3 regions of the Amycolatopsis sp. GA6-003 genome follow, and region 3 is predicted to be linked to each of the others. Evidence: riboswitches for the same ligand, from Rfam matches in the RefSeq annotation. Region 3 holds a riboswitch; each other region holds the start of a gene.

Region 1 (10,215 bases), 2.4 Mb from region 3:
CTGGCCGGCGCGGTTCCGGCGGCGGTGCTGGAGCGGGCCGTCGAGGCGGGATGGCTGACGCGGGACCAGCAGCGCGCGATCCGGGTCCTGCCGAGCGCGAAGGGGCCGTTCGCCGCGCTCGGTGTCGATCTCGCGACGGTGAGTGCCGCCGAGGCGTCGTAACACACCTGCGCCGTCCCCCGCACCGGTGGTGCGCGCTCGGGAACCGGACCCTGCCTCACTATTCTGGACGCCTGCGGGCGACCGGGAGGGAGGGCCAGAGTGGACGAGCTTCCCGTGCTGCTGGGCGTCGGAGCGCTGGTTCTGGTCGTCTCGGTCGTCGCGGTGCGGGTGTCCATCCGGCTCGGCTTCCCGTCGCTGCTGCTGTATCTCGGGATCGGCGTCGTGCTCGGCGAGGCCGGGTTCGGCATCCGCTTCGACAATCCCGCGCTCACCCAGTCCCTCGGGCTCGCCGCGCTCGTGCTGATCCTCACCGAAGGCGGGCTCACCACGCGCTGGTCGGCGGTGAAACCCTCGCTGGGGCCCGGAATCCTGCTGTCCACAGTGGCCGTGGTGATCAGCATCGCGGTCACCGGCGCGGCATTGCACTGGCTGCTCGGCCTCGACTGGCGGCTCGCTCTGCTGTGGGGCGCGGTCCTCGCGTCCACCGACGCGGCGGCGGTGTTCTCCGTGCTGCGCACGGCCGGGGTGGGCAAACGGCTCGTCGGCGCGCTGGAGCTGGAATCCGGCGTCAACGACGCGCCCGCCTACATCGCGGTCGTCGTGCTCGCGTCCGGCGAGGCCGTCGACTGGTCGCTGCCGCTGCTGGTGGTCTACGAACTGCTCGCCGGCCTCGCGCTCGGCCTCGCGTTCGGCTGGCTGGGCGCGCAGGCGCTGCGCCGGGCCGCGCTTCCGGCGACCGGCCTGTACCCGCTCGCCACGGTCGCGGTGTGCGTGCTCGCGTACTCCTCGGGACAGCTGGCGCACGCGTCCGGCCTGCTCGCCACCTACGTCGCGGGCCTGGTGCTGGGCAATTCCAAGCTGCCGCACCGGTCGGACACCCTGTCGTTCGCCGAAGGGCTCGGCTGGCTGGCGCAGATCGGGCTGTTCGTGCTGCTCGGTCTCTTCGCGTCGCCGACCCGGCTGCTCGAAACGCTCATCCCGGGCCTGGTCGCGGGCGCGGTGGTGCTGCTGCTCGCGCGGCCGCTGTCGGTGATCCTGTCGCTGCTGCCGTTCCGGTTGCCGTGGCGGGAGCAGACGTTCCTGTCGTGGGCGGGGTTGCGCGGTGCGGTGCCGATCGTGCTCGCGATGATCCCGCTGTCCGAAGGCGTGCCGGGCGCGCAACGGCTCGTGGACGCGGTTTTCGTGCTCGTCATCGTGCTCACCCTGCTGCAGGGCGCGACGCTCAGCCCGCTCGCGCGGATCCTCGGGCTGACGAAGGCGACGCAGGCGCACGAGATCGAGGTCGACGCCGCGCCGCTCGACGAACTCGGCGCGGAACTGCTGCAGGTGCGCATCCAGAAGGGGTCGAAGCTGCACGGCGTGTACCTGTCGGAGCTGCGGCTGCCCGCCGGGGCGACGGTCAGCCTCGTGGTGCGCGGCGGGACGGGCTTCACCCCGCAGAAAACGAGCCGTTTGCAGGTCGAGGATCAGCTTCTCGTGGTCACGACCGCCGCCGACCGCGACGCGACCGAACGGCGCATCCGGGCCGTCGACCGGGCCGGCCGCCTCGCCCGCTGGCACGGGGAATCCGGGGCCTGACCCTTCTGTCCTTTGTAGACTGTCGGGTGACCGCCGTCTCAGATCACGAGACGGGGCTGGCTTTCTTCGCGGGTTTTCCGCTATCTTCGGTTCCAGGTCATGAGTGCCAGCGCGAAGCCCCGGCTTGCTGGCCGGCAACCCTCCTACCGCGGTGGGGTGCCCCGGGTGAGGACCAGGCCGGTCGCGCAGTGCGGCGGGCAAGCGCGGGCCCCTCGCCGGGGGTCCCCCGGAACGCCGAGGAGGCACCGTCATGACTCTCGCACTCGACCGGTCCACGGAAACTGTTTCTGCTGTTCCCGCTGTCGCTGGTGCCGCGTTGCGGGTCCCGCTGGTCACCGGCGGCGACATCGGCTACGCCAACCTCGACCACGCGGCCAGCGCGCCCTGCCTGGACGCGGTGCGCACGGCGGTCGACGAGTTCCTTCCCTGGTACGCCAGCGTGCATCGCGGCGCGGGCTTCGCTTCGCAGGTCTCCACCCGGCTGTACGAGCGGACCCGCGACGTGCTGCGCCGGTTCGTGGACGCCCGCAGCGGCGATTCGGTGATCTTCACCCGCAACACCACGGACGCGTTCAACCTGCTGGCGAAAGCGTTGCCGCGCAAGACTTCCGTGGTGGTGTTCGACAGCGAACACCACGCGGCCCTGCTGCCGTGGCGGGGCCCGAACGTCCGGCGCGTGCGGCTGCCGCGCACCCGGCTCGCCGCGGTGTCCGTTGTGGACGAAGCGCTGGCGGAATGTCCGCAGGGGCCGCGATTGGTGGTGGTCGCCGGGGCGTCCAACGTGACCGGCGAGCTGCTGCCGGTCGCGGAAATCGCCGCGGTGGCCCGGAAACACGGTGCTCGGGTCGCGCTCGACGCCGCGCAGCTCGCTCCGCATCGGAGGATTTCGGTGCGGGAGCTGGATGTCGACTATGTCGCGCTGTCCGGGCACAAGCTGTACGCGCCGTTCGGGGCGGGCGCGCTGATCGGCCGCAGCGACTGGCTGCGGGCGGCCGAGCCGTACCTGGCCGGCGGCGGTGCGACGAAACTGGTGACCGAGGAAGCCGTGGTGTGGAACACCGGCGAGGAACGGCACGAGGCCGGTTCGCCGAATACCGTTGGCGTGTATGCGCTCGGCGTGGCCTGCGAGCAGCTGGCGGCGCATTGGGATGCCGTTGGTGCGCACGAGGCCGCGCTGCTGGAGCGGTTGCGCAAGGGTCTCGAGAGCTTGCCCGGGTTTGCCGAGCTGCGCTTCTTCGACGCACCGGTGGACCGGGTCGGCACGGTCAGTTTCGTGGTCGACGGATTCGAGCCCGGCTGGCTGGCGGCGGTTCTGTCGGCTGAGTACGGAATCGGCGTGCGGGACGGGGCATTCTGCGCGCATGTGGCCGCCCGGCGGTTGATCCGTGAAGCCGGAAGCGAGGGCCAGCAGGCCGTCCGAGTGAGCTTGGGGCTGGGGAGCACCGAGGAACACGTGGACCGGCTGGTGCTGGCGCTGCGACAGATCGTGGCCCGGGGCGCCCGGTGGGAGTACGCGAAGGTGGACGGCCGGTGGGCGCCGGTGGGGGACACGCGGGAGCTGCCCGGTTTCTGTTCCTGATCGAAGGCGGACCCGGACATCTTGGGTCCTCGGTTGCTGCTGATCGGCAGCAAAGTGCCGACCAGCTTCGGAAAAATCATCGACTTGCCCGCAGTCGACGGAGACGGCGCACTGCACGTCTTGGAGGTTGGGCAGCAATCCGCCCGAAGAACTGAACAGGGACCACCGCTTGTCCGTAGTCGCCGCCGAGGCGGACTCCGCGACCGAGCGCATCGTCACCTACCTCAACACCAGCTACGGGGTGCCGATCAATGTCGTCTTCTTCCGTTATTACCGCGACGGCGGACACGAGTACCTCGCTCGCACCTGGCTGGTCGACGAACGACACCGCCGAGTACGTCGTCCCCGTCGAATGGGTGGCCGTCCGCGACCGGACCGAAGGCTTTTGGCAGAGCGGCATGTTCGCCAATCAGCACAGCGCTTGCCGTCTCAGCAACAAATTCACCATCGACCGGTTGACTGATCATTTCAAACTCGACGACGGGGAACGCGGTTGATGGCGTCGCCGCCGCGGGGGAGGCAGTCGGCTAGGGCGGCCTGCTGACCGTCGTGGATTTCTCGCGGTTCGGTGCGGGACAGGCCCGCCAGTGGGCCGCCCACAGCGGGAGACAGTCGGCGGGGTCCACGCCGCGGCGGCGCGGGTGGGGATCTCGGCGGGCACGACGGCGAAACAGGCGGAACCAGCGGGCGCCGGGCGACCGGATTCCGGCCGGGGACTGCCGCTGTGACCTGCTCGGGCGCGGTTGTGGACAATGGAGGGGTGAGCACCGATCCTTCGCCGTCCGAATCCGAGGTCGAGCCGTCTGCGGAACCGCCTGAGCAGGGGGCTGCCGAGGAAACCTCGCCGCTGCCCAAGCGGCGGGTCTGGGTGGTGTTCGCGGTCGCGGCGCTGCTGTGGGCGATCGACCTGATCACGAAGAACCTCGTCGTCGCCAACCTCGAGGGCAAGGAGCCCAAGCCGATCCTCGGCGGGCTGATCTACCTGCAGGTCACCCGCAATCCGGGCGCCGCGTTCTCGATGGCGACCGGCATGACCTGGGTGCTCGCGCTCGTCGCGATCGGCGTCGTGATCGCGATCGTGTGGATCTCGCGCCGGCTGCGCTCGGTCGGCTGGGCGATCGGCCTCGGGCTCGTGCTCGCCGGCGCGCTCGGCAACCTGACCGACCGGTTCTTCCGCGAGCCCGGACCGCTGCGCGGGCACGTCGTCGACTTCATCTCCGCGTTCGTGCCCAACGGGCAGGGCTTCGCGATCTTCAACATCGCCGACTCCGCGATCTGCGTCGGCGGCGCGCTGATCGTGCTGCTGTCCCTGCTCGGCAAGGACTACGACGGCACCTCCACCCGCGGCAAGAAGAAGGACTCCGAGTGAGCGCGCGCATGCTGCCCGTCCCGGACGGGCTCGACGGGATGCGCGTCGACGCCGGGCTCGCCAAACTGCTCGGCCTGTCCCGCACCGCGGTCGCGGACCTCGCCGCGGCGGGCGACGTGCTCCTCGACGGCCGTCCGGCGGGCAAATCGGACCGGCTGGCCGCGGGCGGGCTGCTCGAGGTGACGCTGCCGGAACCCGGACGGGCGGCGGAAATCGTCGCGGAGCCCGTCGAAGGCATGAAGATCCTGCACGATGACGACGACATCGTGGTGATTTCGAAACCGGTCGGCGTCGCCGTGCACCCCAGCCCGGGCTGGACCGGCCCGACGGTCGTCGGCGGCCTCGCGGCGGCCGGGCTGCGCATCTCGACGTCCGGAGCGGCCGAACGGCAGGGCGTCGTGCACCGGCTCGACGCGGGCACCACCGGGGTGATGGTGGTGGCCAAGAGCGAGCACGCGTACACCGTGCTGAAGCGGGCGTTCAAGGAGCGGACCGTCGACAAGGGCTACCACGCCGTCGTCCAGGGCCACCCCGACCCGACGCGCGGCACCATCGACGCCCCGATCGACCGCCATCCGCGGCACGACTACAAGTTCGCGGTCGTCGCGGGCGGACGGCCGAGCGTCACGCACTACGAGGTGGTCGAGGCGTTCCGGGCGGCTTCGCTGGCGCATGTGAAGCTCGAAACCGGGCGCACGCACCAGATCCGCGTGCACTTCTCCGCGCTGCGCCACCCGTGCGCGGGCGACCTGACCTACGGCGCGGACCCGGTGCTGGCCCGGAAACTCGGCCTGACGCGGCAGTGGCTGCACGCGCGAACCCTCGGCTTCGCGCATCCGGCGGACGGCCGGTGGGTGGAGTTCGAGGCGGAGTATCCGGACGATTTGGCTAGTGCGCTGGAGATCTTGCGGGACGGGAACTAGTCCTGCGGCTTCGCTGACGTGGCATGCGCGGGGTTTGCCCGTCTGGCGGATGGCCGCTGGGCGGGGTAGCCGGACGGTGTGGCCGGTGCGCTGGGGATCTTGCGGGGCGGGAGCTAGTCCGGTGGCTGCGTGGTTTGCTGGCGCGGCATGCGCGGGGCTTGCCCAGCTCGCGGATGGCCGCTGGGCGGAGTGTCCGGACGGTGTGGCCGGTGCGCTGGAGACCTTGCGGCACGGGAACTAGCCCGGTGGCTGCGTGGTTTTGCTGACGCGGGATGCGCGGGGTTTGCCCGTCTGGCGGATGGCCGCTGGGCGGGGTAGCCGGACGGTGTGGCCGGTGCGCTGGAGACCTTGCGGCACGGGAACTAGCCCGGTGGCTGCGTGGTTTGCTGGCGAGGCATGCGCGGGGTTTGCCCGTCTCGCGGATGGCCGCTGGGCGGAGTGTCCGGACGATGTGGCCGGTGCTCCGGACCTCCCGCGAGACGGGAGGCCTCGCGAGCGCCTGCGCCGGGTGCCGACCGGCGCGGGCGCCGGCCGGCCGGTTAGTCGACGGCCCAGGTCAGGGTGCGTTCGTCCGGCTCGGGCCGCGGGCTCCAGCGCACCGCGACCACCCGGGTGGCGGTCGGGAGGACGTAGACGGTGTGCCCGCCGAGCGTCTCGCCCGGCTGCACGCCGATCTTGTGCGGCGGCCGCGACGTCAGCGAAACCGGGGCCTTGGCGATGGTCTCGCCGCTGTCGGTGACGAGTTCCAGGTAGTTGTCGGGCAGCGACGCGAACGGGATCGGGCCGCGGTTGGTGATCTCGGTGTGCACGACGACCGCCCGCTCGCCGTCCTCGAGCCGGTATCCGGCCGCGCCGAAGAGGAAGTCGGCGGGATCCTGGACTTCCAGCAGCTGCACCGAAAGCTGTTCCCCCTCGAGCCCCTGCGACTGCATCGTCTCGCCGATCCGCCCCTGCTTCGCGGGCGCGGCGGCGGGCCGGGGTTCGTCGCCGCGGGCCCAGGAAGCCGTCTGCGGGACGCCCCACGTGCTGACGACCGGGTCCGGAGCCAGGTAAGGTCCATTGTGGACACTCGCCCCGGCGGGCGGCATCCCGGTCTGCCCGGGGGAGTACGCGCCGGACATTCCGCCGGGAATCCCGTTCGGCCCAGGGGGGTAAGCGCCCGAAATCCCGGCCGGTCCGGGTGCGTAGGCGCCGGACACTCCCGGTCCGGGAATGCCGTTCTGCCCCGGCGGGTAGGCGCCGGACGTCCCCGGCCCGGGCCTGCCGTGCTGCCCCGGGCCCGGGGGGAGACCGGTTTGCCCGGGCGGGTAGGCGCCGGAGGTCCCGGGTCCGGGCATGCCGTGCTGCCCCGGCGGGTGCGGTCCGGAGTGCCCCGGCATCCCGGCCGAGTCGGGGATCCCGGACTGTCCCGGCGGATGCGGACCGGACGAGCCCGGCATCCCGGGAGCCTGCGCGCCCCGCCCCGGGACTCCCGCCGAAGCCGGGCCGTTCGGCGCCGGACCGGAGGGCATCGCGGCCGGGCCGGAAGCCATCGGCGCGGAGGCCGGACCCGGCGGCACGCCCTGGCCGGGCCCGGCCGCGGGGAACGGCGCCGACCCGGGCCCTCCCGGATACCCGCCCCCCTGCGGACGCTGCCACGACGCCGGAGCCCCGGAAATCGCCGCGCGAAGGCCGTTCGGGTCGCTCTCGACCCCGACCAGCAGCGGCAATCCGCTCCCGGACAGCGCGACCAGCCGGTAGGCGACCTCCCTCGGATCCATCCCGACCTTCGCCGCCAGCTCGTGCACAGCCCCCTTGCCCAGCTCGGCGAGCGCGGCGAGCAGGCGGATGTCGGCGGGATCGGTCACGGCCACTCCGGCAACGCTACCGCCTCGCCCGCCGCACCCGGCCGCACCACCGCGCCCGGCGTGCCCCGCGCCACCGCGGCGGCTGGCGGGGCGCGGGTGGCGGCGGGTTGTCCGGAAGGGTTTGCGGGGTGTGGTCGCGCTGGCATGGCGGTCTTGCCTCCGGCGTCGGCGAGCTGCGGGCTGGTGGGGCGCGGGTGGTGGCGGGTTGTCCGGAAGGTCTCGCGGGGGAGGCCTTGCTCCCGGCATCGGCGAGCCGCGGGCCATCGCGGCGGCTCGCGGAATGCGGGTGGTGGCGGGTTGTCGGGAGGGTCTCGCGGGGGAGGCCTTGCCCCCGGCGTCGGCGAGCCGCAGGCCGCCGCGGCGGCTGGCGGTGGCGAGTTGTCCGGAGAGTCTTGCGGGCCTTGTCTCGTGGGGGATGCCTTGCCCTCGGCATCGGCGAGCCGCGCGCCACCGCGGCGGCTGGCGGGATGCGGGCGGTGGCCGGTTGTCCGAAAGGCCTCGCGAACCGTGCCTTCCTGGCATGGCGCCCAGGCCAACCGCCGCCAAAGCGCGCCCAGGCCAACCGCCGCACCAGCGCGGAAAAGCGAAAACCCGCCCCAACCCGGCCGCCCCGAGTTCCACGCCCCGGCACGCCGGTAGGCCTGCCGAGGGACCGGCCAGCCGGGAGACGGGCGTCGCGGCGCGGGTCTCGATTAGGGTCGGCGGCAGCACCTTCTCCGCCTACCCTGGGGGTCCACGCCGATGTCCGTCGTTTCCGATCTCGCCGACGAGCTGGTCGAGGCGTCGTTCGACCACGAGCCGCTCGACGCCGCCATTCTCGGCGTCCGGCCGGACGCGCCGGGGCTCGGCGATCCGTCGGCCGCGGCGGAGGCGGCGTTCCGGGAGAAGCTCGCCGGGATCCGGGAGCGCGCCGAGGCGGTCGACCCGGCCGGGCTCGGCGCGGCCGACCGCGTCACCCGCGACGTCGTGCTCAGCTCCATCGCCGGAAGCCTCGACCGGATGGACAGCCGGGTCGTCGACTTCACCGTCACCGACCTGTTCGTCGGGCCCGCGTCCGGGCTGCTGTCCGCGCTGCCGATGATCACCGTCACCGCGGAAACCGCGGAGGCGCATCTCGGCAGGCTCCGCGAGATCCCCGAGTACCTCCGCGCCGTCGCGCAACGCCACCGCGACGGCATCGCCGCGGGACTCCTGCCGGTCGAACGCCTGGTCAAGGCCGCGATCGCGCACCTCGACCGCTACCTCGCCGAGCCCGAGAACGACCCGCTGCTGCGCCAGCCCGCCCCGAACGACGAGTTCGCCGCCCGCCGCGACGAAATCCTCCGCGACTTCGCCCGGCCGGGTTTCCGCGAGTACCGCGATTTCCTCGAGGCCGAGGTCCTCCCGCACGGCCGCCCGGACGACAAGGCGGGCGTCTCCTGGCTCCCCGGCGGCGACGAGATCTACGCCCGCCTCGCCCGCACCCACACCACCAGCGACCGCACCCCGCAGGAGCTGCACGACACCGGCCTCGCGATCATCGCCGGCCAGGTCGAGCAGTACCAGGCGCTCGGCGAGCGCGTGTTCGGCACGCGCGAGCTGCCGGAGATCTTCGAGCGGCTGCGCACCGACCCGAAGCTCCGCTGGACGAGCGCCGAGGACCTCCTCGAAACCGCCCGCACGGCCATCTCCCGCGCCGCGGCCGAGGCGCCGAACTGGTTCGGCCGCGTCCCGGAGCATCCGTGGACCGTCGAGGCGGTGCCGGAGGACTCCGCGCCCGGCGCGCCCCCGGCGTACTACATGCCGCCCGCCGCGGACGGGTCCCGCCCCGGCGTCTACTTCGCGAACACCCACCAGGCCACCGAGCGGTTCCGGCACACCGCCGAGGTCATCGCGTTCCACGAGGCGATCCCGGGCCACCACTTCCAGCTCAGCACCGCCCTCGACCTCGCCGACCTGCCGCTGCTGCGCCGCATCGGCAACTTCACCGCGTACGCCGAGGGCTGGGGCCTCTACACCGAGCGCCTCGCCGACGAGATGGGCCTGTACTCCGACGACGTGTCGCTGCTGGGCATGCTGACGATGGAGTCCATGCGGGCCGGCCGGCTGATCGTCGACACCGGCATGCACGCCCTGGGCTGGAGCCGGCAGCAGGCGGTCGACTACCTGCTGGAGCACACGCCGATGGCGCGGGTCGAGATCGAGTCCGAGGTCGACCGGTACCTCGGCTACCCGGGCCAGGCGCTGGCGTACATGGTGGGACGGCTGGAAATCGAGCGGCTGCGCGCGCAGGCCGAGCAGCGGCTCGGCAGCCGCTTCGACGTCAAGGCGTTCCACGACACCGTCCTCTCCGGCGGCTCGCTGCCGCTGTCGGTGCTGGACGCCGTGGTCACCGAGTGGGTGGCCGGCCACGGCGACACCGTCGCCGGTCTGGCCGACGAGCTGGTCGAGCTGGACTTCGAGCGGGAACCGCTGGAGCGCACCGTCCTCGGCCTGCCCGGCGACCACACGAAGCTCGCCGACCCGAGCCTTGCCGCGGCCGAGCGCGACCGCGCCAGGTACGCCGCGATCGCCGAGCGCGCCGACGCCATCGACCCGGCCGGGCTGACCCCGTCCGAGGTCATCACCCGCGAGGTGGTGCGCACGCACGCCCGCGGCGCGATCGACACGATCGACTCGCGGCTGTCCGGCTTCGCGGTGAGCGACGGGTTCAGCTCGCCCGCGCTGAACCTGATGACGATCCTTCCCGCGCTGGTCCCGGAGGACGAGGGCAAGGCG
Region 2 (10,215 bases), 1.8 Mb from region 3:
ATGTAGGTGACGACGCCGCGGTAGGTGTCGTAGACCGAGTCGAAGATCATCGCGCGGGCGGGCGCGTCCGCGTCGCCGACCGGCGGCGGGACCTGGCGCACGCATTCGTCCAGCAGCTCGGTCACGCCCATGCCGGTCTTCGCCGACACGCGCAGCACGTCCGAGGGCTCGCAGCCGATGATGTGCGCGATCTCCGCCGCGTACTTCTCCGGGTCCGCCGAGGGCAGGTCGATCTTGTTCAGCACCGGGATGATGTGCAGGTCGTTCTCGAGCGCGAGGTACAGGTTCGCGAGCGTCTGCGCCTCGATCCCCTGCGCGGCGTCGACCAGCAGGATCGCGCCCTCGCACGCCTCGAGCGCGCGCGAGACCTCGTAGGTGAAGTCCACGTGGCCGGGCGTGTCGATCAGGTGCAGGACGTGGTCCTTGCCGTCCACCTGCCACGGCAGCCGGACGTTCTGGGCCTTGATCGTGATGCCGCGTTCCCGCTCGATGTCCATGCGGTCGAGGTACTGCGCGCGCATGGCCCGCTCCTCGACGACGCCGGTCAGCTGCAGCATCCGGTCCGCCAGCGTCGACTTGCCGTGGTCGATGTGGGCGATGATGCAGAAGTTGCGGATCAACTCCGGCGGCGTGAAGGTGGTGTCGGCGAACGTCTTGGGCGCTGTCACTCGGGCTGTCCTCGGGATGGTGGGGGATGTCCGTACCCCATCGTCCCATGGACCTCCGGGTGCGGGTGGGGGTCATCCCCGATGCGGCCCCGCGCGTCTCGTGATGACCTCGAAGCATGACCACTTCACCCTCCCCCTCGCCGCCCGGCCCCGGCGTCCTCGACGCCGCGCTCGACCGGGCCTTCGGCCACCCCAGCGGCCTGCTGGGCAGGCTCGGCGGCAAGCTGATGGCGATCGGCAACGCCGCGACCGAGCACCGCGTCGTCGACCTCGCGCGCCTCGAACCGGACGAGACCGTCCTGGTCATCGGCCCCGGTCCCGGGGTCGGCCTCGACGCGGCGAGCAAACTCGCCGGCGAGGTGATCGGCGTCGAGCCCTCCCCGCAGATGCGGGATCTCTGCGCGGACCGCTGCGGCGACCGCGCCGAGGTGCGCGCGGGCGACGCGGCCCGGACCGGCTGCGAGGACGCGTCCGCGGACGTCGTGCTGACCGTGAACAACGTCCAGTTCTGGGAAGACCGCCCGGCGGCGTTCGCCGAGCTGTTCCGCGTGCTGCGGCCAGGCGGACGGCTGCTGCTCTCGGCGCACGAGAAATGGCTTCCGGTGACCCGGCACGAGCTGGCCGGCGAAGCCGCCGCGGCGGGATTCACCGACCTGCAGACCTGGACCTGGGACCCGCCGGGGTTCGCCGCGCTCGCCGCCCAGCTGCGGGCCGTGAAACCGGGCTAGCGCTGGTCGCGGCGCAACGGGTGGTCCTCCGGGACCTCGACGAGCACGATCCGCAGCCCGTCCGGGTCGGCGATCCACGCCTCGTCGGTGCCCCACGGTTCGCGCCGGGCCTCGCGCACCGGTTCGACCCCGCGCCCGGCCAGTTCGGCCAGCGTCGCCGGAAGATCGCGGACCTGCAGGAACAGGTTGACGTCCGGACCGGGCCCGGCCTCGCCCTCACCGACCACCTCGATCGACCCGCCGCCGGCGAAAAACCGCGTGCCGCCAGGGAATTCTCGCTCGATCGCGAGGCCGAGGACGTCGCGGTAGAACGCGGTGGACACCTCGTGGTCGCGGGGGTGGATCAGCACCCGGCTGCTCAGTACGTCCATGGCTCCTGCCTACCCGAGCCGCTCAGGCGACCGCAATCGCGGCGATCCCGGCCAGCACGACCAGCGATCCGGCGAGCCGGCGGACCGCGTTGCGCTCGCGGAGCACGAGCCAGGCGGCGACCCCGCCGAAGACGATCGACAGCTCGCGCGCCGGAGCGACGAGGCTGACCGGCGCGATCCGCAGGGCGTACAGGACCAGCAGGTAGCTGGCCGGCGAGGCGAGTCCGACGATCAGCACCTCGCGCCGGTGGTCGCGCCACAGCCGCTTGATCTCGGACCGGCCGCGCACGGCGGCCGGCGCGAGCAGGATGCTCTGGCCGATCGCGCCGCCGCCGAAGTAGACGAGCGGAGGCACGCCGAGCGACGTGACCGAATGCGCGTCCCAGAGCGTGTAAGCCGCGATGACCACGCCGGTGGCGACGCCGTAGAACACCCCGGCGCGCCGGGCTTTCGCGTCGCCGGTGCTGCCGCCGAGGCTGATCACGAGGACGCCGGCGACAACCAGGAAAGCGCCGATCAGCCCGAGCACCCCCGGCCGTTCTCCCAGCACGGTGACGGCCACGAGCACCGAGACCAGCGGGCCGGTGCCGCGCGCCAGCGGGTAGACGATCGACAGGTCGCCGACCTCGTATCCGCGCTGCAGCACGATCCCGTACGCCACGTGCAGGACCGCAGTGCCCGCGGCGGCGAGCAGCCAAGTCCACTGTGGACGTTCCGGTTCGACGGCCAGCGCTGCCGCGATCACCGGGAGCATCGCGACCGCCGAGACCGTGTAGTACAGCCAGACGAACCGCGGACCGCCGGAAACCCGTTTGGCGGCGAGGTTCCACCCGGCGTGCACGACCGCGGCGACGAGAACCATGGCGAGGGCAGTGGTGTTCATCCGGACCCCTTCAGGTTTTCAGCGCACGCTGAAGACCGGGTCCTCCAGGCTTTTGTCCCGTCAGATGAACGGCAAGGCTCGGCGCCCCGCCGAAGGTGCCGCTCGGACCAGGCCCGCCCGCCCTCGTTGTCTTCGCGACCCGCTCCGCGGGACCACGGGCAGGCGACGGAACCCTAGGCACTACCGAAACCCACCGTAACGGAGCCGCCGCCGGGATGCCGCGCGATTTCCGGCTCCGGGGCCCTCGCCGGGGCCGCGAGCAGGGCTGTTAAGATTTCCGACTGTTGCCGTGCGGCATTCCGTCAGGGAGGAAACCCGGCTGGTCCCTCGGGGTCGGCTTGGAGCCACACGAACGCGGCAGCGACCTTCACCGAGTGAAAGAGGAACGCCTCCATGGCCAACATCAAGTCGCAGGTCAAGCGCATCACGACGAACGAGAAGGCGCGGCAGCGCAACCTGGCGATCCGGTCCTCGGTGAAGACCGCGATCCGCAAGTTCCGCGAGGCCGCCGAAGCCGGCGACAAGGACAAGGCCCTCGAACTGCAGCGCGACGCCGCTCGCAAGCTCGACAAGGCCGTCACCAAGGGCGTCATCCACGCCAACCAGGCCGCGAACAAGAAGTCGGCTCTCGCGAAGCGCGTGAACCAGCTCTGAGCGCAGTCTTTCCGGAAGGCCCGGCGGCTTCGGCTGCCGGGCCTTTTCCGTGCCCTGGGGACGCGGCCGCTGCGGATCCGGCCGGGTTCACCTGGTTGCCGACGGCTCCCGCCGGGTGGTCCCGTCAGCCGAGGGACAGCGGTGTCCTCGGGCGCCATCACCGGGTCCGGGCGGCGTTGACCGGCTTGCTCGCGGCTCCCGCCGGGTGGTCCCGTCGGCTGGGAGGCAGGGGTGCCCTTCGGCCGCAACCGCACCGCCCCGGCGGCGTCACCAGCTCCCCACGGCTCCCGCCAGGTGACCCCGTCATCCCGAGGGGCAGCGGTGCCCTTCGGTAGCAACCGCACAGCCCCGGCGGCGTTCACCGGCTTCCCCGCGACGACTCCGCCAAAGCGGGACCGCCTCGAAGTCAGCGGTCTCCCCTGGCCGCGACCACGTCGAGGACCGCGCGCTGCAGGGCGTAGTTCGCATCCGCCGCCGCGCCCTTGACCTCGGCGTTCAGCCTCGCCACGACGCGCATCGCGGTCGCCAGGCCGTCCTGGCCCCAGCCGCGGGCCTGGCCCTGCGCCTTGCGGATCTTCCACGGCGGCATGCCCAGTTCGCCCGCCATCTGGTTCGGGTTGCCGCGCCCGGCGGCGGACACGCGGGCGATCGTGCGCACCGCGTCGGCGAGCGCGTCGGCCACCAGGACGTGCGGGACGCCCAGCTGCATCGCCCACTGCAGCGACTCCATCGCGGCGGCCCGGTCGCCCGCGACGGCCTTTTCCGCCACCGCGAAGCCGGTCACGTCGGCGCGTCCGGTGTGGTAGCGGCGGACTGCCTGCTCGTCGACGACTCCCCCGGTGTCGGCGACCAGCTGCGTCGCCGCCGAGGACAGTTCGCGCAGGTCCGAGCCGACCGAGTCGAGCAGCGCCATCAGGCCCGCGGCGTCGATCTTGCCGCCTGACCGGCGCACCTCGTTGCGGACGAACGCCTCGCGCTCGGCCGGTTTGGTCAGCTTCGGGCATTCGGTGATTTCCGCGCCCGCTTTTTTCAACGCGCCCGGCAGCGCCTTGGCGGCCTTGCTCCGGCCGCCGCCGCTGTGCACGACGACGAGGACGATGCCGTCGGCCGGCGCCTTCGCGTAGGAGAGGACCGCGTCGGACAGCTCCTGCGAGATGTCCTGCGCCGACTCCAGCACGATCACCCGCCCCTCGGCGAACAATGACGGGCTGACCAGCTCGGCGAGCGCGGGCGGTGTGAGATCGGACACCCGCGTCCGCGTCAGGTCGGCCGTCGGGTCCGCGGCCCTGGCCGCGTCGAGGGACGCTCGCACAGCCCGTTCGATGAGCAGTTCTTCCTCGCCCGTGACGAGGTGCAGCGGCGCGGGTGCGGTGGTCACCCGGCCATCTTCTCACCCGGCCCGCGAACCGTCCGCTCCGGTGATGTGGGCCGCCTCCGTGGCACGAGCTGATCGGGATGTCGTACGGTGTAGCCGAGGACGCGCCCGCCGGCGCTCCGACAACCGAATACCGCTCATCCAGAGGGGCAGAGGGAACGGCCCGACGAAGCCCCGGCAACCGGCGTACAGCCTGTCATCCCGCGATCGCGGGGTAGCTGACGACCACGGTGCCAATTCCGGCCCGCTTCGGCGGGGCAGATGAGGAAAGGAACCTCGCGATGACTGCAGCCCTCAGCGCCACCTCCGCCAACAAGACGCTCGACCTCGGTCCGGCCGTCGAACTGGTGTCGAAGGAAGAAGGGCACCGGCAGCCGCTCGCTCCGGAATTCGTCTCCGTCGAAGACTTCTCGCCGCTCGAGGTCGCCTACGACTTCGGCCGCGTCCGCCGCGAGGACATCGAGGCGGGCCCGCGCAACATCTGGCGCTACAAGAAACTCCTTCCCGTCCCCTCGACCGTCGAGGAGACTCCGAACACCGAACCCGGCTGTACCCGGCTCGTGCGCGCCGACCGGCTCGCCAAGGAACTCGGCCTCAAGCGCGTGTGGGTCAAGGACGACACCGGCAACCCGACGCACTCGTTCAAGGACCGCGTGGTCGCCGTCGCGCTCGCGGCCGCCCGCGAGTTCGGCTTCGAGGTCCTCGCGTGTCCCTCGACCGGCAACCTGGCCAACGCGACCGCCGCCGCGGCGGCCCGCGCCGGCTGGCGGTCGGTCGTGCTGATCCCGAAGAACCTCGAGCGCGCGAAGATCCTCACCACCGCGGTCTACGACGGCGACCTGATCGCCGTCGACGGCAACTACGACGACGTGAACCGGCTCGCCACCGAGCTGGCCGCCGAGCACCCGAAGTGGGCGTTCGTGAACGTCAACGTCCGCCCGTACTACTCCGAGGGCTCGAAGACGCTCGCCTACGAGGTCGCCGAGCAGCTCGGCTGGCGCATCCCCGAGCAGATCGTCGTGCCGATCGCCTCCGGTTCCCAGCTCACCAAGGTGGACAAGGGTTTCCGCGAACTCGGCCAGCTCGGTCTCGTGGACGCCAGCCCGTACAAGGTGTTCGGCGCCCAGGCCACCGGCTGCTCGCCGGTCTCCACCGCGTACCGCAACGGCCACGACGTGGTCCAGCCGGTGAAGCCGGACACCATCGCCCGCTCGCTCGCGATCGGCAACCCGGCCGACGGCCCGTACGTGCTCGACGTGGTCAACCGCACTGGCGGCGCGATCGAGGACGTCACCGACGAAGAGGTCGTCGAAGGCATCCGGCTGCTCGCGCGCACCGAAGGCATCTTCACCGAGACCGCGGGCGGCGTCACCGTGGCGACCGCGAAGAAGCTCGTCGAAACCGGCAAGCTCGACCCGGACGCCGAAACCGTCCTCCTCATCACCGGCGACGGCCTCAAGACCCTCGACGCGGTCGAGAACCACATCGGCCCGAAGGCCACCGTGCCGCCGTCCGCCGAAGCCGTCTCCAAGGCGCTCGGCTACTGACGCACCGGCCCGGGGTCCGCCGCACTACCGCGGCGGACCCCGCGGCTCGCCTCGACGCGCCACCGCCGGTCCGCTTCCTCCGGGCAGGACGGCGGTGTCACCGTCCACATCGGTCCGGGCGACCAGCACTCCCATCGTGCCGAGGACGTCCACTGTGGACTTGCTCGGATGCCCGTATCCGTTGCCCGCGCCCACACTGATCAACGCCGTGCGCGGCCGCACCGCCGCGAGAAACTGCGGCAGCGAATACCTCGAACCGTGATGCGGCACCTTCAGGACGTCTGCTCGCAGGTCGACGCCCTCGGCCAGCAGATCCGCTTGCGCGGCCAGTTCGACGTCTCCGGTCAGCAGAACCCGGCCGGCGTCGGTGTCCGCGCGCAGGACGACCGAACTGTTGTTGATCATCGTGCCGTCCTGCAATGCCGGTGCCCGGGTGGTGGCGTAGTGCGGACCGAGCACCTCCAGCGACAACCCCGGCCACTCCAGCCGTTGCCCTTCGCTCAGCTGCGCCAACGGCACGCCGCGACGCCGCGCTTCGCCGGAAACCGACTGCCATGCCCACGCCGGAGCACGCCCTGGCCCGACCGCGATCGCGCCTACCGCCCGTCCGTCGAACACCGAGGCGAGACCGCCGATGTGGTCCGCGTGCAAGTGGCTCAGCACGAGCAACGGAACCCGGTCGACACCCAGCCTCCGCAGGCATTCGTCGACCGGCCCCGGCTCCGGCCCGGTGTCGACGACCACGGCGCGGCCGGGTTCGGCGGTGGCCAGGACGAGCGCATCTCCTTGTCCGACATCGCATTCCACCATCGCCCAGCCGTCCGGCGGCCAGCCAGGCATCAGGACTTTGGCCGGGACCACCGTCAGCAGCACGACGACCAGCCCGATGGCCACCAGCAACCGGAGCCGACGGAACCGCGCCGCCACCACGACTACGACCAGCAGGGCGGCCGCACACAATCCGCCCCACCAGCCACCGGGCCAGGACAGCGCCGCACCAGGCGCTCGCGCACCATGCCGGGCGACGGTGAGCAGCCACCGGGCTTCCGGATCGGCCAGATGGATCAGCACCTGCCCTCCGCCTGGCCACCACGGCCCGACGACTGTTGCCAGCACGCCCAGCACCGTGACCGGCGCGACCACTGGTGCCGCAAGGACATTGGTGACGACCGAGACGAGGCTGACCGTGCCCGCCATCCCGGCAATGACTGGCGCGGTAACCACGAAGGCGGCTAACGGCACGGCGAGACCTTCGGCGTACCCGGGCGGAATCCCCTTTCGTACCAACGAATCTGCCCAGCGTGGCGCGAGCAGGACCAGCCCTGCCGTCGCGAGAACCGAAAGCGCGAAACCGAAATTTCCCGCCATCGTTGGGTCCCATGCCACCAAAACGCACACCGCGAAGGCCAGGGCGGGCAGCGCTGAACCGCGCCGTCCGAGGGCAAGCGCGAGCAAGCCGATACCGCCCATCACGCCGGCCCGCACCACACTCGGTTCGGGACCCACCAGCACGAGAAATCCCGCCAGACAGGCACCGGCCGCCGCGGCGGACAACCTCGGGCCTGCGCGGACCAACCGGCACAGCAGCAGAACGGCTCCGCCGACGATGACGAGATTTCCGCCGCTCACCGCCATCAAGTGGGTGAGCCCTGAGGCGTTGAACTCCCCTTCGACCCGCTGTGGCAACGCGCTCGTGTCGCCCAGCACCAGTCCGGGCAGGAGGCCCGCTGGTTCCTCCGGCAGGATCGAGCACAGCGAATGCAAGCTGTTCCGCAAGGCCGCGGCGGCGCGCTGCCACCAGGGTGCTGGCCCGATATCGACTGGCGCGGCACGGACGGAGAGGACCGCGGCGGTCAGTTCGCCGCCGCGTGCGGGCAGGAGGCGACCGGACGTGGTTACCTGCTGGCCGGGCAGCAACCCGCTCCATCCCGCGACCGGTGCCAGCAACAGCACCCGGCCGGTCGATTCGACTGGCCGACCGTCCACTGTGGCCGTTCTGACTTGCGCGGGAATCGCCACTGACCGGGTGCCGGCCTGTTGGTCGGCATAGCCAGCTTGGTGGATTGAGCGCGGCCGCTCGCTGATCTCGACCCGCAACGTCGCTGTGCCGCCTCGGGTGGCAGCGGCTCCCAACGGGTCAGCTGCTGCGTCGTGGATACGCAGGGCGGTCGGTATTGCGGCGACGAGCCCTACCAGCAGCAACGCTCCCCCGGCACCGAGGTATCTGGTGCGGCCGCGCGCGAGCAGTACGACGGCACCGACGACCGCGACGGCTCCGACCACGGTGGCGACCCACCAGCCGAGCTGCAGTCCGGCCAGCGTGGCCGCCCATCCGGCGACGGCGGCGGGGACGAGGCGGAAATCGTGGTCCCGCCGCGACTTTTCCTCCGTTTCCAGTCTCATCCGACGGTCACCTGCTCGCGGAGCTTTTCGAACTTGCTCTCGCCGATGCCGTCGACGTCGCGAAGTTGTTCGACGCTCGAGAATCCGCCGTGCTGGGTGCGCCAGTCGGTGATACGGCGGGCGGTGACCTCGCCGACGCCCGGGAGGCTGTCGAGTTGCTCGGCGGTCGCGGAGTTCAGGTCGATCTTGCTGGCTGCGGCTCCGGAGCCGACCGGTGCTGCCTGGGCGGCTGGGACCCCGACTGCCAATTGCTCGCCGTCGGCGAGTTTGCGGGCGAGGTTCAGCGTGGTCAGGTCGACGCCTGGGTTAGCTCCACCAGCTGCGCGGAGGGCGTCGGCGACGCGGGAACCGGCCGGCACGGTGACGAGTCCTGGCGAACGCACGTGGCCGACCACGCTGATTACCAGGTTCTCCTTGGCTTTGGACGCGTGCGGCACTTGCGCGCGGGCGGTCGGGAGCGGCGGGGCGATCTCGGCTGCGGGTGCGCGGCCGAAGATTGCCAGGCCTCCGGCGATGACGGCGGCAGCTGCGAGCAGGGCCAGGGCGAAGATCATTCCCCGGCGGCCCAGAAAGCCGGGCAGGCCGGTCGGTCCGGGGAGCCACCGGCGGGTCAGGCGGTCTTCGGTGTGTTCCGGCAGCCAGCCGCGGACCAGTTTTCCGCCGGGCACTTGGCTGTCCGGCGGGGCTGGGTTGTCGGCAAGTGCGGACAATCGGGCTGTGCGGCCCGGTGTCCGCAACAACGGCGTATCAGCCGCGTCGGGCCCCGATCGGCCGTCAGGGAGCGGCGGACTGTCGGCAACTGCAGACAGTCCAGCGTCCGTGCCGCCTGCGCCTGCCAGCAGGCGACTGTCAGCGACCGCGGACAGCGAAGCCTCCTCGTTCGGCCGTCGGCCGCCCACCGCCCGGCCGAGGGGCAGCCAGCGGCGTGCCGACCGGCTGCCGGGTCCGGCGGCATGCGGGATCGCGGCCAGCTGGTCGGCCAGCCAGGTGAGCCTGACGTTGACGGGAGTGCCCTGGTCTCGGGCGGACTGCTCGAACACACGATCGACGCTAGGCGTTGGCCGGCCCGGCGGCGAGAGGGTTCCGCGCGATCTGTGGACAACCCGCCCCTTGGGGACAACTCGGCCGTCATCGCCGGTGACGCGCCCGAGTCTGTCGGGGTACGCGGTCATACTGGCGGGTTTGGCCCGCGGCACCGGTGCGTGAAAAGCGTTCGCGCCCGCCGCCCCGTCGACCAGCCGGTCCGGGGTGGAAATGCAGCGTGACGCGCCACGCCGGATCGGCCCGGCTGCCGGTCGCCAACGCGGCGACGTGGGCGACCGCGCGTTCCCAAGGCTCCATTCGGATCACTGCCAGGCCATGGTGATCGCGCGTTCGAAATTGACGTATCCCGCGCGCCGGAATGCGTTCGCCATGGGGACATTGCCGAGATCTTTCGCCGCTCGGAGGCGAGGAACCTCTTGTGCGGCAAGGATTCGAGTGACTTCGGCGAGAATCATCCGGTGGTAGACCGGCCTTCTGCCCGCGGGCAGAATTTCGCCCTCGCAGTCCGGAGCAGCCGCGCGCCGACGGGCACGTCCTCAAGA
Region 3 (10,215 bases):
TGCGGCTACGACGGCGCGCGCGGCGACCAGTGCGACAACTGCGGCAACCAGCTCGACGCGGCCGAGCTGATCAACCCGAAGTCGCGGATCAACGGCGAGACGCCGAAGTTCGTCGAGACCGAGCACTACTTCCTCGACCTGCCCGCGTTCACCCAGACCCTCGGCGACTGGCTGGGCACCAAGACCGACTGGCGCCCGAACGTCCTCAACTTCACCAAGAACCTGATCGACGACATGCGGCCGCGGCCGATCACCCGCGACCTGGACTGGGGCGTCAAGATCCCCCTGGACGGCTGGCGCGACCAGCCGCTCAAGCGGTTCTACGTCTGGTTCGACGCGGTCATCGGCTACTTCTCGGCGAGCGTCGAGTGGGCCCGGCGCAACGGGACCCCGGACGCCTGGCAGGAGTGGTGGACCAACCCCGACGCGCGCGCCTACTACTTCATGGGCAAGGACAACATCACCTTCCACGCCCAGATCTGGCCCGCGCTGCTGCTCGGCCAGAACGGGGCGGGCGACCGCGGCGGCGAGCCGGGCAAGTACGGCAAGCTGCACCTGCCGGACGAGATCGTGTCCAGCGAGTTCCTCACCATGAGCGGGTCGAAGTTCTCCACGTCCCGGGGGACCGTCATTTACGTGCACGACTTCCTGCGGGAGTTCGGGCCGGACGCGTTGCGGTACTTCATCTCGGTGGCCGGGCCGGAAACGCAGGACACGGACTTCACGTGGGACGAGTTCGTGCGGCGGACCAACTTCGAGCTGGCCAACGAGTGGGGGAACCTCGTCAACCGGTCGATTTCCATGGCGCACAAGAACAATGGGGCGATTCCGGCTCCTACCGCGCCTGCTCCCGCGGATGAGGAGTTGAAGGCGTTGTCCCGGCAGGCGTTCGAGACTGCCGGGGGGCATCTGGCTCGGTCGCGGTTCAAGCTGGCGGCGGCTGAGGCGATGCGGGTGGTTACCGCGGCCAACCGGTATCTGTCGGATCAGGAGCCGTGGAAGCTCAAGGACGATCCGGATCGGCGGGATGCGGTGTTGCACACGGCGTTGCAGGTGGTCAGTGACGCCAATACGTTGCTGACGCCGTTCCTGCCGCATTCGGCGCAGAAGGTGCACGAGGCGCTTGGCGGGACCGGGGTTTGGGCTGCGCAGCCTGAGCTTCGGGAGGTTGAGGATCTTGACCTGCCGGATCGGATCAACCCCATCCTCACCGGGGACTACGCCAGTGAGCAGGCCAAGTGGGAGTCGAAGCCGGTTGAGGTTGGGCGGCCGTTGGAGAAGCCGACTCCGTTGTTCGCGAAGCTGGATCCGAAGTTGGGGGAGACTGGGCCGGAGTGGGCTCCTATCATTACTGATTGAGGGTTCGGCTCGTCGCCTGGCGGCGACATTGCTGCGGGGTTGCGTGGGGCACCCCGAAGCCCGATTGTGCTGACGGTTCGGGGGTGCTTGTCAAGGCGGGAAAGATGCCTTGACAAGCACCCCCGAACCGCAGGGCGGCTTCGTATCGGGGTGCGGGGGAGGGGCTGGGTGCCTCGCTGTTTGGGTGCAGTGGCGGCGGTTTAGGGCTGTGAGGGGAACTTGGGGGGATCAGGGGGCTGTGGGGGTTCCCTCACGGCATCTGCGGGTGGGGGCCCAGTAGCTTGGGTGCTATGGGTGACGAGAAGCGCGAACTCCCCCCGATTCCTGATCGGCTGCCGGTGACGGTGGTTGACGCGCACACTCATCTCGACGCGTGTGGTGCGGAGACTGCTGCCGACGTTGCCGAGATGGTTGATCGTGCCGAGCGGGCTGGGGTTGCTCGGGTGGTCACTGTCGCGGATGATCTCGCTGCTGCTCGTTGGGCTGCGGAGGCGTCCACTTGGGACTCGCGGGTGTTCGCAGCGGTGGCGATCCACCCTACTCGTACCAAGGAATTCGGGGTTGCCGAACAGTCCGAAGTGGAGCGTCTGGCGCGGGGGGAGCGGGTGGTCGCGGTCGGCGAGACCGGGCTCGATTACTACTGGGACTACTCGCCGCACGATGCGCAGCAAGCCGCGTTTCGATGGCACATCGATCTTGCGAAGCGGCTGGGCAAGGCGCTGATGATTCACGATCGCGACGCGCACGAGGACGTGCTTCGCATCCTCGACGAGGAAGGTGCGCCCGAGACGGTCGTCTTCCACTGCTTCTCCGGCGACGAGCACATCGCGCGCCGTTGTATCGACAAGGGCTACATCCTGTCCTTCGCAGGCACTGTCACCTTTAAGAACGCGCGCGGGCTGCACGAGGCCGCGCGGATCGTGCCGCGCGGGCAGTTTCTCGCGGAGACTGACGCGCCGTTTCTGACGCCTCATCCCTATCGGGGGCGGCCGAACGAGCCGTTTTGCACTGCTTATACCGTTCGGTTCCTCGCTCAGCTTCGCGGCGAAGCCGTCCACGAGGTGGCCGAAGCGGTCCGGACCACTGCCGAACGCGCATATCGGCTGCCTGCGTGATTCCGTAGTGTCACAACGGGTTGCACGGATTGCGACATTCGAGACCCCGCATTCGTCCACCTGATGAGTGACGCAAGTCACGACACTCCGGGGGGTGTTTGCGCAACCTGCCAACACCCGTTACTGTCCCGTGATCGTGCCGGTCGGTATCGCGCAGCGAAGCCGGCTGATACGCCCACCAGTCACGTCAGTGCACGTCGGGGAAGCGGAACCGGGGTTGGTACGACTCGGAACCGTGACGATGGCGCTGGCTGGGGGTGTCGGACTTGAGAGGCGCGCCTGAGGGCGCGTCGCGAACGAAGGACGACGCGCGCACGACGCGCGGTGTCTTGGGAAAGGGAACGACCCGGTGACTGGTAGTCGGCAGGATGACTCGCGTCTTGACGCGGGTACGGCGTACTTCTCCTCCTCCGAATCTTCGGTGGCCGTGCTCGACCGCGAGCTCGAGGACACCGCCTACGGGCAGCTTGACTTCTCCGACGAACTCCGCGTGACCGAGCAGGACGTGCTCGCCGCGCTCGGCCCGGACGCCGACGCGCTGATGTCGGAAATCGACGTCGACGTGGACGAGCTGATCCGGCTCATCAACGCGGAAACCACGATGCTTCCGCCGCTCGTCCTCCCGGACGAGGTCGAGCAGGACCGCACCGCCTCCCCGCAGGCCAAGAAGGCCGCGGTCGAGGAAGGGCTGCGCGAGGCGACCAAGACCTGGAAGCGCCGCTTCCTCAAGGGCGCCGTGCTCTCGCTGCTGGTCACCGTCGGCGGTGGCGGCGCGGCGGCGCTCGCGATGAACAAGAGCATCACCGTCGACGTCGACGGCCACCAGCAGACCGTGCACAGCTTCGGCGGCACCGTCGGCGAGGTGCTCGAGGACGCGGGCCTGTCGGTCGGCGAGCACGACGCGCTTTCGCCCTCGCCGCAGGCGGCGGTCGGCGACGGCGGCGTCATCAAGCTCGAGCGCGGCCGTCAGCTGAACCTCGTCGTGGACGGCGTGTCCCGGCCCTCCTGGGTCCGCGCGACCACGCTCGGCGAGGCCATGAACCAGCTCGGCATGGGCAGCATGCTTTCCCAGGGCGCGTGGACGTCGATGCCGTCGTCCGGCGAACTGCCGCTGGAGGGCTCGACCGTCCAGGTCAAGACCCTGAAGCACATCACGCTTTTCGACGGCACCAACGCGCCCCGCCAGGTGAGCACCAACGCGGTGACCACCAAGGAGCTCGTCTCCGACCTGAAGCTGAACCTGGGCCCGGACGACGCGATCGAGGGCGGCCTCGACGTCAGCCTCAAGAACGGCGCCGAGGTCCACGTCAGCCGCATGGGCGTGTCGATGGTCAACCAGGAAGAGACCATCGACCCCGAGGTGCAGAAGGTCGACGACCCGACGCAGCTGCAGGGCCAGCAGAGCGTCGAGGACCCGGGCACGCCGGGCAAGAAGCTGGTGACCTACAAGGTCACGAAGAAAAACGGCGAGGAGATCGCTCGCGAGCAGGTCTCGGAGAAGGTCCTCGTCGAGGCCAAGGCCAAGATCATCAAGGTCGGCACCAAGAAGCCGCCGACGCCGGCGATCGGCGACACCGGCGTGTGGGACCGCATCGCGCAGTGCGAATCGGGCGGCAACTGGTCCATCAACACCGGCAACGGCTACTACGGCGGCCTCCAGTTCGACCGCCAGACCTGGAACGCCTACGGCGGCGGGCAGTACGCCCCGACCGCGGACAAGGCCACCCGGGAGCAGCAGATCGCGATCGCCGAGCGGGTGCGCGACGCGCGCGGCGGCTACAGCGCCTGGGGCTGCGGCTACAAGGCCTGAGCACGCTCTGATTTTCCGGCAGGCGGCCGGGAGCCTCGCGCTCCCGGCCGCCTGTTTTCGTCCGCCGCGTCGCCGCTGGGTAGGCTCGTCCGGTGGTGGAACTGCTGGGGCCTGCCGAAATCCGCGGGCTGGCCGACGAACTCGATGTGCGGCCCACGAAGAAGCTCGGGCAGAACTTCGTGCACGACCCCAACACGGTCCGCCGCATCGTCGAACTCGGCGGCGTGCGGCCGGGGGACGTCGTGCTGGAGGTCGGACCCGGGCTCGGGTCGCTGACGCTGGGCCTGCTCGCCGCGGGCGCTCAGGTCGTCGCGGTGGAGATCGATCCGGTGCTGGCCGCCCGCCTGCCGCGCACGGTCGCCGAGCGCGCCCCGGAGGCAGTGGACCGGCTGACGGTGGTCGGAGCCGACGCGCTGCGGGTGCGGGCCGCCGACCTCCCGGCTGAGCCGGTGTCGATCGTGGCGAACCTGCCGTACAACGTCGCGGTGCCGGTGGTGCTGCACCTGCTGGCCGAGCTGCCGTCGCTGCGCAGCGGACTCGTGATGGTCCAGACCGAGGTCGCCGACCGGATGGCCGCGGGGCCGGGCAGCCGCACCTATGGCGTGCCGAGCGTGAAACTCGCTTGGTACGGCCCGGCGCGGAAGGTCGCCGCGGTGCCGCGCGCGGTGTTCTGGCCGGTGCCGAACGTCGATTCCGCACTGGTTTCGTTCACCCGGACCGACCCGGTAGCCGGAGTGGATCGCGCCCGGCTCTTCGCGGTGGTCGACGCGGCGTTCTCGCAGCGGCGCAAGACTTTGCGGGCGGCGCTGGCCGGATGGGCCGGTTCCGCCGAGCGGGCCGGCGAGCTGCTCGCCGAGGCGGGAATCGACCCGAAGACACGCGGGGAACAGCTGGACGTGCACGCGTTCGCGCGGATCGCGGCTGCCGGTCATTGACCGGGACCCCGTCCGCGACGGCGGGCTAGGTTCGGCCGCAAGGCCCAGCTCGTCGGCGGCCCGTACGTCGCGGGGTTCTCCTTCGCCGGATTCCTGGTCGGGATTCCAGCGGCCTACTTCGCGTCCAAGAAGCGATACCAGTGGCAGCAAGGCAACGCGAGCACCTCCCAGTCGCGGAACTCCCCGTGCGTTGTGACCTCTAACGGCGGCCTCGCGGCAGGTATTCCGGATGCGAGCCACTGGTTCCGCTGTGTTGTCCGATGATCTTGCGTCGTCGCTGAGTGTGGGGCATCCATGGACAGACAGCTACTCTCGGTGATCGTGCGCGGACCGCGGAAACCGCCCTCCACCTGTGCCGAGCGCCTCGCCACCCCCTCGGCATTCGGGGGAGCTTGAGTGCTCCGCACCCCCGATTGTTCAGCGGTGCCGCCCGAAGGTGCTTCGCTTCCCTGACCTATCTCGACCCCGCTTCGGCCGCGGGCAGCCCTGCCTCGCGCCCCGCGTCAAGCCACCACTTGACAACGAGAAAACTCTTGTTCCACAAAGCTCTTTGATCGTCCACAGTGGAACGAACTAGTTCGCCGCCGTGGCCCGCCGCCCGGGTTTCGCAGGTCGAGGCACTGTTCGGCGACCGAGGTTCCGGGTTTTCGGGTCCTGGACGCCGGGTCCCGGGATGCGGGCACCACCAGACGTGTGATCTGCACCAACGCGCTTGCGTTCAGCCAATGGGATCGGCTTTACTCGAAAGCGTCCATCCCGAGCGACTGAGAGACCTGGCTCGCCGAAGTCGCAGCAACCACCCTCCGCAGGGCAGGTGCTACCGCCAGGACCGATGGAGGCTGTTTTCGATGAAGAGGGTCACCCGCCCGCTCCTGCTGACCCGCCGGCGCGTAGTCGACGAAGGTCGCCGCTCGGTATGTGCGTGTCGACGCTCCATGGTCATCGCCTGATCGTTTTTTCCGCACTTTCTTGCGCCGTCCACTGTGGACGGTAATTCGATGACGCCTGGCGCGCCCGGAAACTCCCGCCGCGCCTCGTTTGCCTGGAGCCCTTTCGTGATCACTGTCGAAAACGTGTCCAAATCCTTTCCCTTCCACGGAAGCCGGGTCGCCGCGCTGCGCGACGTGAGCGTCGACGTGCAAGCCGGCTCGCTGTTCGGGGTCGTGGGTCCGTCCGGTTCCGGCAAGTCGACCCTCGCCCGCTGCATCGCGCTGCAGGAGCGTCCCGACCGCGGCGTCGTGCGGCTCGACGGCCTCAACACCGCGACCCTCGACGGCAAGCGGCTGCGGGAGATCCGCCGCCAGCTGGGCGTCGTCGGGACCAAGCCGGAGCTGATCGCCGAGCGCACCATCGCCGGCAATATCGCCAGCCCGCTGGAGCAGCTCGGCGTCGACGGACCGCAGCGGCGCAGCCGGGTCGGCTCGCTGCTGGACCTGGTCGGCCTCACCGCCCGCGCCGCGCAGAAGCCGGAAGAACTCACCGACGGCCAGCTCCGCCGGGTCGCGGTCGCCAAGGCGCTCGCCGCCGGGCCCGCCGTGCTGCTCGCCGACGACCCGACCGCGGGGATCGCGGCCGAGGACGCCGGCGCGGTGCTCGCCGTGCTCGACCGGGCGCGCGCCGAACTGGGCGTGACGGTCGTCGTCACCACCCCGGACGCCGACGTCGTCCGCCGGGTCTGCGACGACGTCGCGGTGCTCGACAACGGCGTGGTCGTCGAGCGCGGCACGGTGCTCGACCTGATCTCGACGCCGGACAGCTGGACCGCGCAGGCGGTGCTGCCGTCGATCGAGACCTCGCGCGCCCAGGCCGCGAAGTACGACCGCGCGGTCGACGTCGTGCTGATCGGGTTCGCGTCGGTGGGCGCGCTGCTGCCCGAGGCGGCCAGCCGCTTCGACGTGGAGCTCGCCACCATCGGCGGCGGCCTCACCCGCGTCGGGGACACCCCGATCGCCCGGTTCCGCCTCGGCGTCCGCGGCGAGCGGGCCGACGCCGCGCTGTCCTGGATCTCCGACCGGGGCGCGCACGTGATCCAGCCGGCTCGCGGTCCGCAGAGCGTCGTCGCCGCCTGATTTCCCTTACGCCGAACCGTTTTTCCGAGGGCCGCCCCATCCAGATGGGGCGGCCCTCGCCGTCTCCGCCGGACGCGCCGCCCGAGGAATCAGGACACACGGGCAAAGTTTCAGGACAACCGTCCTGAAGTCTGTCCACTGTGGTCGTTCCGGCGCAAGATCGCCGCGAGTTCCGGATCCGCGTGTGCCTCGGCGGTCTGCTTCCACTTCGCCACCAGCGTGGCGAACGGCACCGGGCTGCCGAGGGATTCGGCTCGTTCCAAGGTCTCGACCAATTCGCCGGCGAACGCGTGCAGCTCTTCCGTCGACAGGTACCGCGCCCACGGGAACGCGGCGGGCAGCGCCTCGGCGGCGAGCGCGGCCGTCTCGGCGCTGCGCCGCATCAGCTCCACGAGGAGCGTGACGGTCGCCGAAAACCCGGCCACCGCCTGTTCCGCGCGCTCGGCGGTGACGAGCAGCAGATCGGGTTTGTCCTTCTCCCGTCGGCGAATCCGCACCGAACGGCTCGGCGCGGCCTCGAGCCGCTCCACCACCCGGCGCGGGCGCAGGGACAGCTCGGACAGGTTCACCTCGGGCGCGCGCATAGTTACAAAGTAGTTCCAAATTAGCTCGTCTGGCCACTCCGCGGCGACGACTGGGGGAACTTCCGTGCCGACGTTTTCTCCTGGCGGGACCTGGCGCGGGCCAGCCACGTAGGCTGGACGGGTGCTCGCCGTAGTTCCACCACCAGTCACCGTCCGGGTCCCGGCCAAGGTCAACCTGCACCTGGCCGTCGGAGACCTGCGGGCGGACGGATTCCACGAGCTGGTCACCGTCTTCCAGGCGCTTTCGCTCACCGACGAGGTGACCGTCGCGGCCGCCGACGAGCCCGGGCTCGAGGTGTACGGCGAGGGGGAGCGCACGGTGCCCACCGACGGCGCCAACCTCGCCTGGCGCGCGGCCCGGGAGCTGGCCGCCTACGCCGGACGGCCGGACGCGGATGAGCCGAAGGTGCGAATCGTGCTGCGCAAGGGCATTCCGGTCGCCGGCGGCATGGCGGGCGGAAGCGCGGACGCGGCGGCGGCGCTGGTCGGGCTCTCGTCGCTGTGGAAGCTCGACGTCACGCGCGACGAGCTGGCCGCCATCGCCGGCCGCTTGGGCAGCGACGTGCCGTTCGCGCTGTATGGCGGCACCGCACTCGGCACCGGCCGCGGCGAGCAGCTCGTGCCGGTGCTCGCGCGGCACACGTTCCACTGGGTGCTGGCCTTCGACGAGGAAGGCCTGTCCACGCCCAAGGTGTTCGGCGAACTCGACCGGCTGCGCGCCGACGGCAAGCCGCCGCGGATCGGGTCGCACACGCCGGTCGTGGAGGCGCTCGCGTCGGGAGATCCTCGCCAGCTCGCCCTCTTGCTCGGGAATGACTTGCAGGCGGCCGCGGTGTCGCTGCGGCCCGGCCTGCGCCGCACGCTGCGTGCCGGGGTGAACGCGGGCGCGCTGGCCGGATGCGTGTCCGGCTCCGGGCCGACCTGCGCGTTCCTGTGCTCCGACGCGGAAACCGCGGTCGAGGTGGCCGCCGAACTCTCCGGTGCCGGAGTGTGCCGGACGGTGCGGGTCGCGCACGGCCCGGTGCCCGGCGCGCGCGTGGTGGGCGGCGACGACGCCCCGCGCAACGCGCCGCCGCGCGTGCACGCCTGAATCAATAGTCCACAGTGGAAAGGATCCGGATGGCCAACCTGGTCAACCTGGAATCGGTGAGCAAGTCCTACGGCGTGAAGCCGTTGCTGGACAACGTTTCCCTCGGGGTCGCGCAGGGGCAGCGGATCGGCGTCGTCGGGCTCAACGGCGGCGGCAAGACGACGCTGCTCGAAGTCCTTTCCGGACTGAGCGAGCCGGATTCCGGCCGGGTGAGCCAGGTGCGCGGGCTGCGGATGGCCGTCGTCACCCAGCGCACCGAACTGCCGGCCGGAAGCACGGTCGGCGACGTCGTGCTGCAGCGCTATGGAGCCGAGCACGAATGGGCCGCCGACGCACGCGTCCGGTCTATTGTGGACGGTCTGGGCATCACCGCGATCGGCCTCGACACCCCGACCGCGAACCTGTCCGGCGGCGAACGCCGGCGCGTCGCGCTGGCCGCCGCGCTGACCGGCGAACTGGACCTGGTGGTGCTGGACGAGCCCACTAACCACCTTGACGTCGAAGGCGTCCGCTGGCTCGCCGACCACCTGCTGGGCCGCCGGGTCGCGGTCGTGGTCGTGACGCACGACCGGTGGTTCCTCGACACCGTCGCGAGCCTCACCTGGGAGGTCGCGAACGGCCGGGTCGAACAGTACGAAGGCGGTTACGCCGACTGGATTTTCGCGCGTGCCGAACGGGCCCGCCTCGCCGCGACCGCGGAGGAGAAGCGGCAGAACCTGGCGCGCAAGGAATTGGCGTGGCTGCGCCGCGGCCCGCAGGCGCGTTCCTCGAAGCCGCGCTACCGCGTCGAGGCCGCCGAGGCGCTGATCGCGGACGTGCCGCCGCCGCGCGATTCCGTGGAGCTGATGGCGTTCGCGAAACGCCGGCTCGGCAAAACGGTGCTGGAGCTGGAAGACGTTTCGCTGTCCGTCGGCGACCGGACGTTGCTCGACCACGTGACGTGGCGGATCGGCCCGGGCGACCGGATCGGTCTGGTCGGCGTGAACGGCTCCGGCAAGACCACGCTGCTGAAGCTGCTGGGCGGCGACGTCGAATCGTCGACCGGGCGGCGCGTGCAGGGCAAGACGGTCGCGCTCGCCCACCTGCGCCAGGAACTCGACGACCTGCCCGCCGATCTTCGCGTGCTGCAAGCGATCGAGCAGGTTTCGGGCCGGGTCGTGTTCGGCAAGCAGGAGATGACCGCGTCGCAGCTCGGCGAGAAGCTCGGCTTCCCCGCCGCCCGCCAGTGGACGCCGGTCGGCGACCTCTCCGGT

The links. Region 3 has a riboswitch for S-adenosylmethionine ahead of F9C12_RS29150 (methionine ABC transporter ATP-binding protein). Riboswitches for the same ligand answer to the same signal wherever they lie in the genome.
Region 1: it holds a riboswitch for S-adenosylmethionine, as region 3 does, so the genes downstream of both, F9C12_RS39725 (aminotransferase class V-fold PLP-dependent enzyme) here and F9C12_RS29150 (methionine ABC transporter ATP-binding protein) in region 3, are expected to answer to the same signal.
Region 2: it holds a riboswitch for S-adenosylmethionine, as region 3 does, so the genes downstream of both, thrC (threonine synthase) here and F9C12_RS29150 (methionine ABC transporter ATP-binding protein) in region 3, are expected to answer to the same signal.

What each region holds. Positions count from the first base shown of each region.
Region 1 covers NZ_CP176499.1:8,781,663-8,791,877, forward strand. The annotation lists gene F9C12_RS39715 (ArsR/SmtB family transcription factor) at 1-162, shown strand, start outside; gene F9C12_RS39720 (potassium/proton antiporter) at 262-1,740, shown strand; SAM riboswitch class IV at 1,836-1,950, shown strand; gene F9C12_RS39725 (aminotransferase class V-fold PLP-dependent enzyme) at 1,991-3,319, shown strand; gene F9C12_RS39730 (hypothetical protein) at 3,571-3,816, shown strand; gene lspA (signal peptidase II) at 4,080-4,688, shown strand; gene F9C12_RS39740 (RluA family pseudouridine synthase) at 4,685-5,611, shown strand; gene F9C12_RS39745 (AsnC family protein) at 6,151-7,458, opposite strand; gene F9C12_RS39750 (DUF885 domain-containing protein) at 8,200-10,215, shown strand, end outside.
Region 2 covers NZ_CP176499.1:8,173,944-8,184,158, reverse strand. The annotation lists gene lepA (translation elongation factor 4) at 1-668, opposite strand, end outside; gene F9C12_RS36900 (class I SAM-dependent methyltransferase) at 785-1,396, shown strand; gene F9C12_RS36895 (VOC family protein) at 1,393-1,767, opposite strand; gene F9C12_RS36890 (EamA family transporter) at 1,790-2,650, opposite strand; gene rpsT (30S ribosomal protein S20) at 3,044-3,304, shown strand; gene holA (DNA polymerase III subunit delta) at 3,711-4,682, opposite strand; SAM riboswitch class I at 4,814-4,947, shown strand; gene thrC (threonine synthase) at 4,961-6,226, shown strand; gene F9C12_RS36870 (ComEC/Rec2 family competence protein) at 6,251-8,629, opposite strand; gene F9C12_RS36865 (helix-hairpin-helix domain-containing protein) at 8,626-9,669, opposite strand; gene F9C12_RS36860 (hypothetical protein) at 10,125-10,215, opposite strand, start outside.
Region 3 covers NZ_CP176499.1:6,384,276-6,394,490, forward strand. The annotation lists gene metG (methionine--tRNA ligase) at 1-1,359, shown strand, start outside; gene F9C12_RS29135 (TatD family hydrolase) at 1,650-2,474, shown strand; gene F9C12_RS29140 (transglycosylase family protein) at 2,824-4,284, shown strand; gene rsmA (16S rRNA (adenine(1518)-N(6)/adenine(1519)-N(6))-dimethyltransferase RsmA) at 4,377-5,219, shown strand; SAM riboswitch class I at 5,968-6,058, shown strand; gene F9C12_RS29150 (methionine ABC transporter ATP-binding protein) at 6,275-7,288, shown strand; gene F9C12_RS29155 (hypothetical protein) at 7,399-7,872, opposite strand; gene F9C12_RS29160 (4-(cytidine 5'-diphospho)-2-C-methyl-D-erythritol kinase) at 7,994-8,962, shown strand; gene F9C12_RS29165 (ABC-F family ATP-binding cassette domain-containing protein) at 8,992-10,215, shown strand, end outside.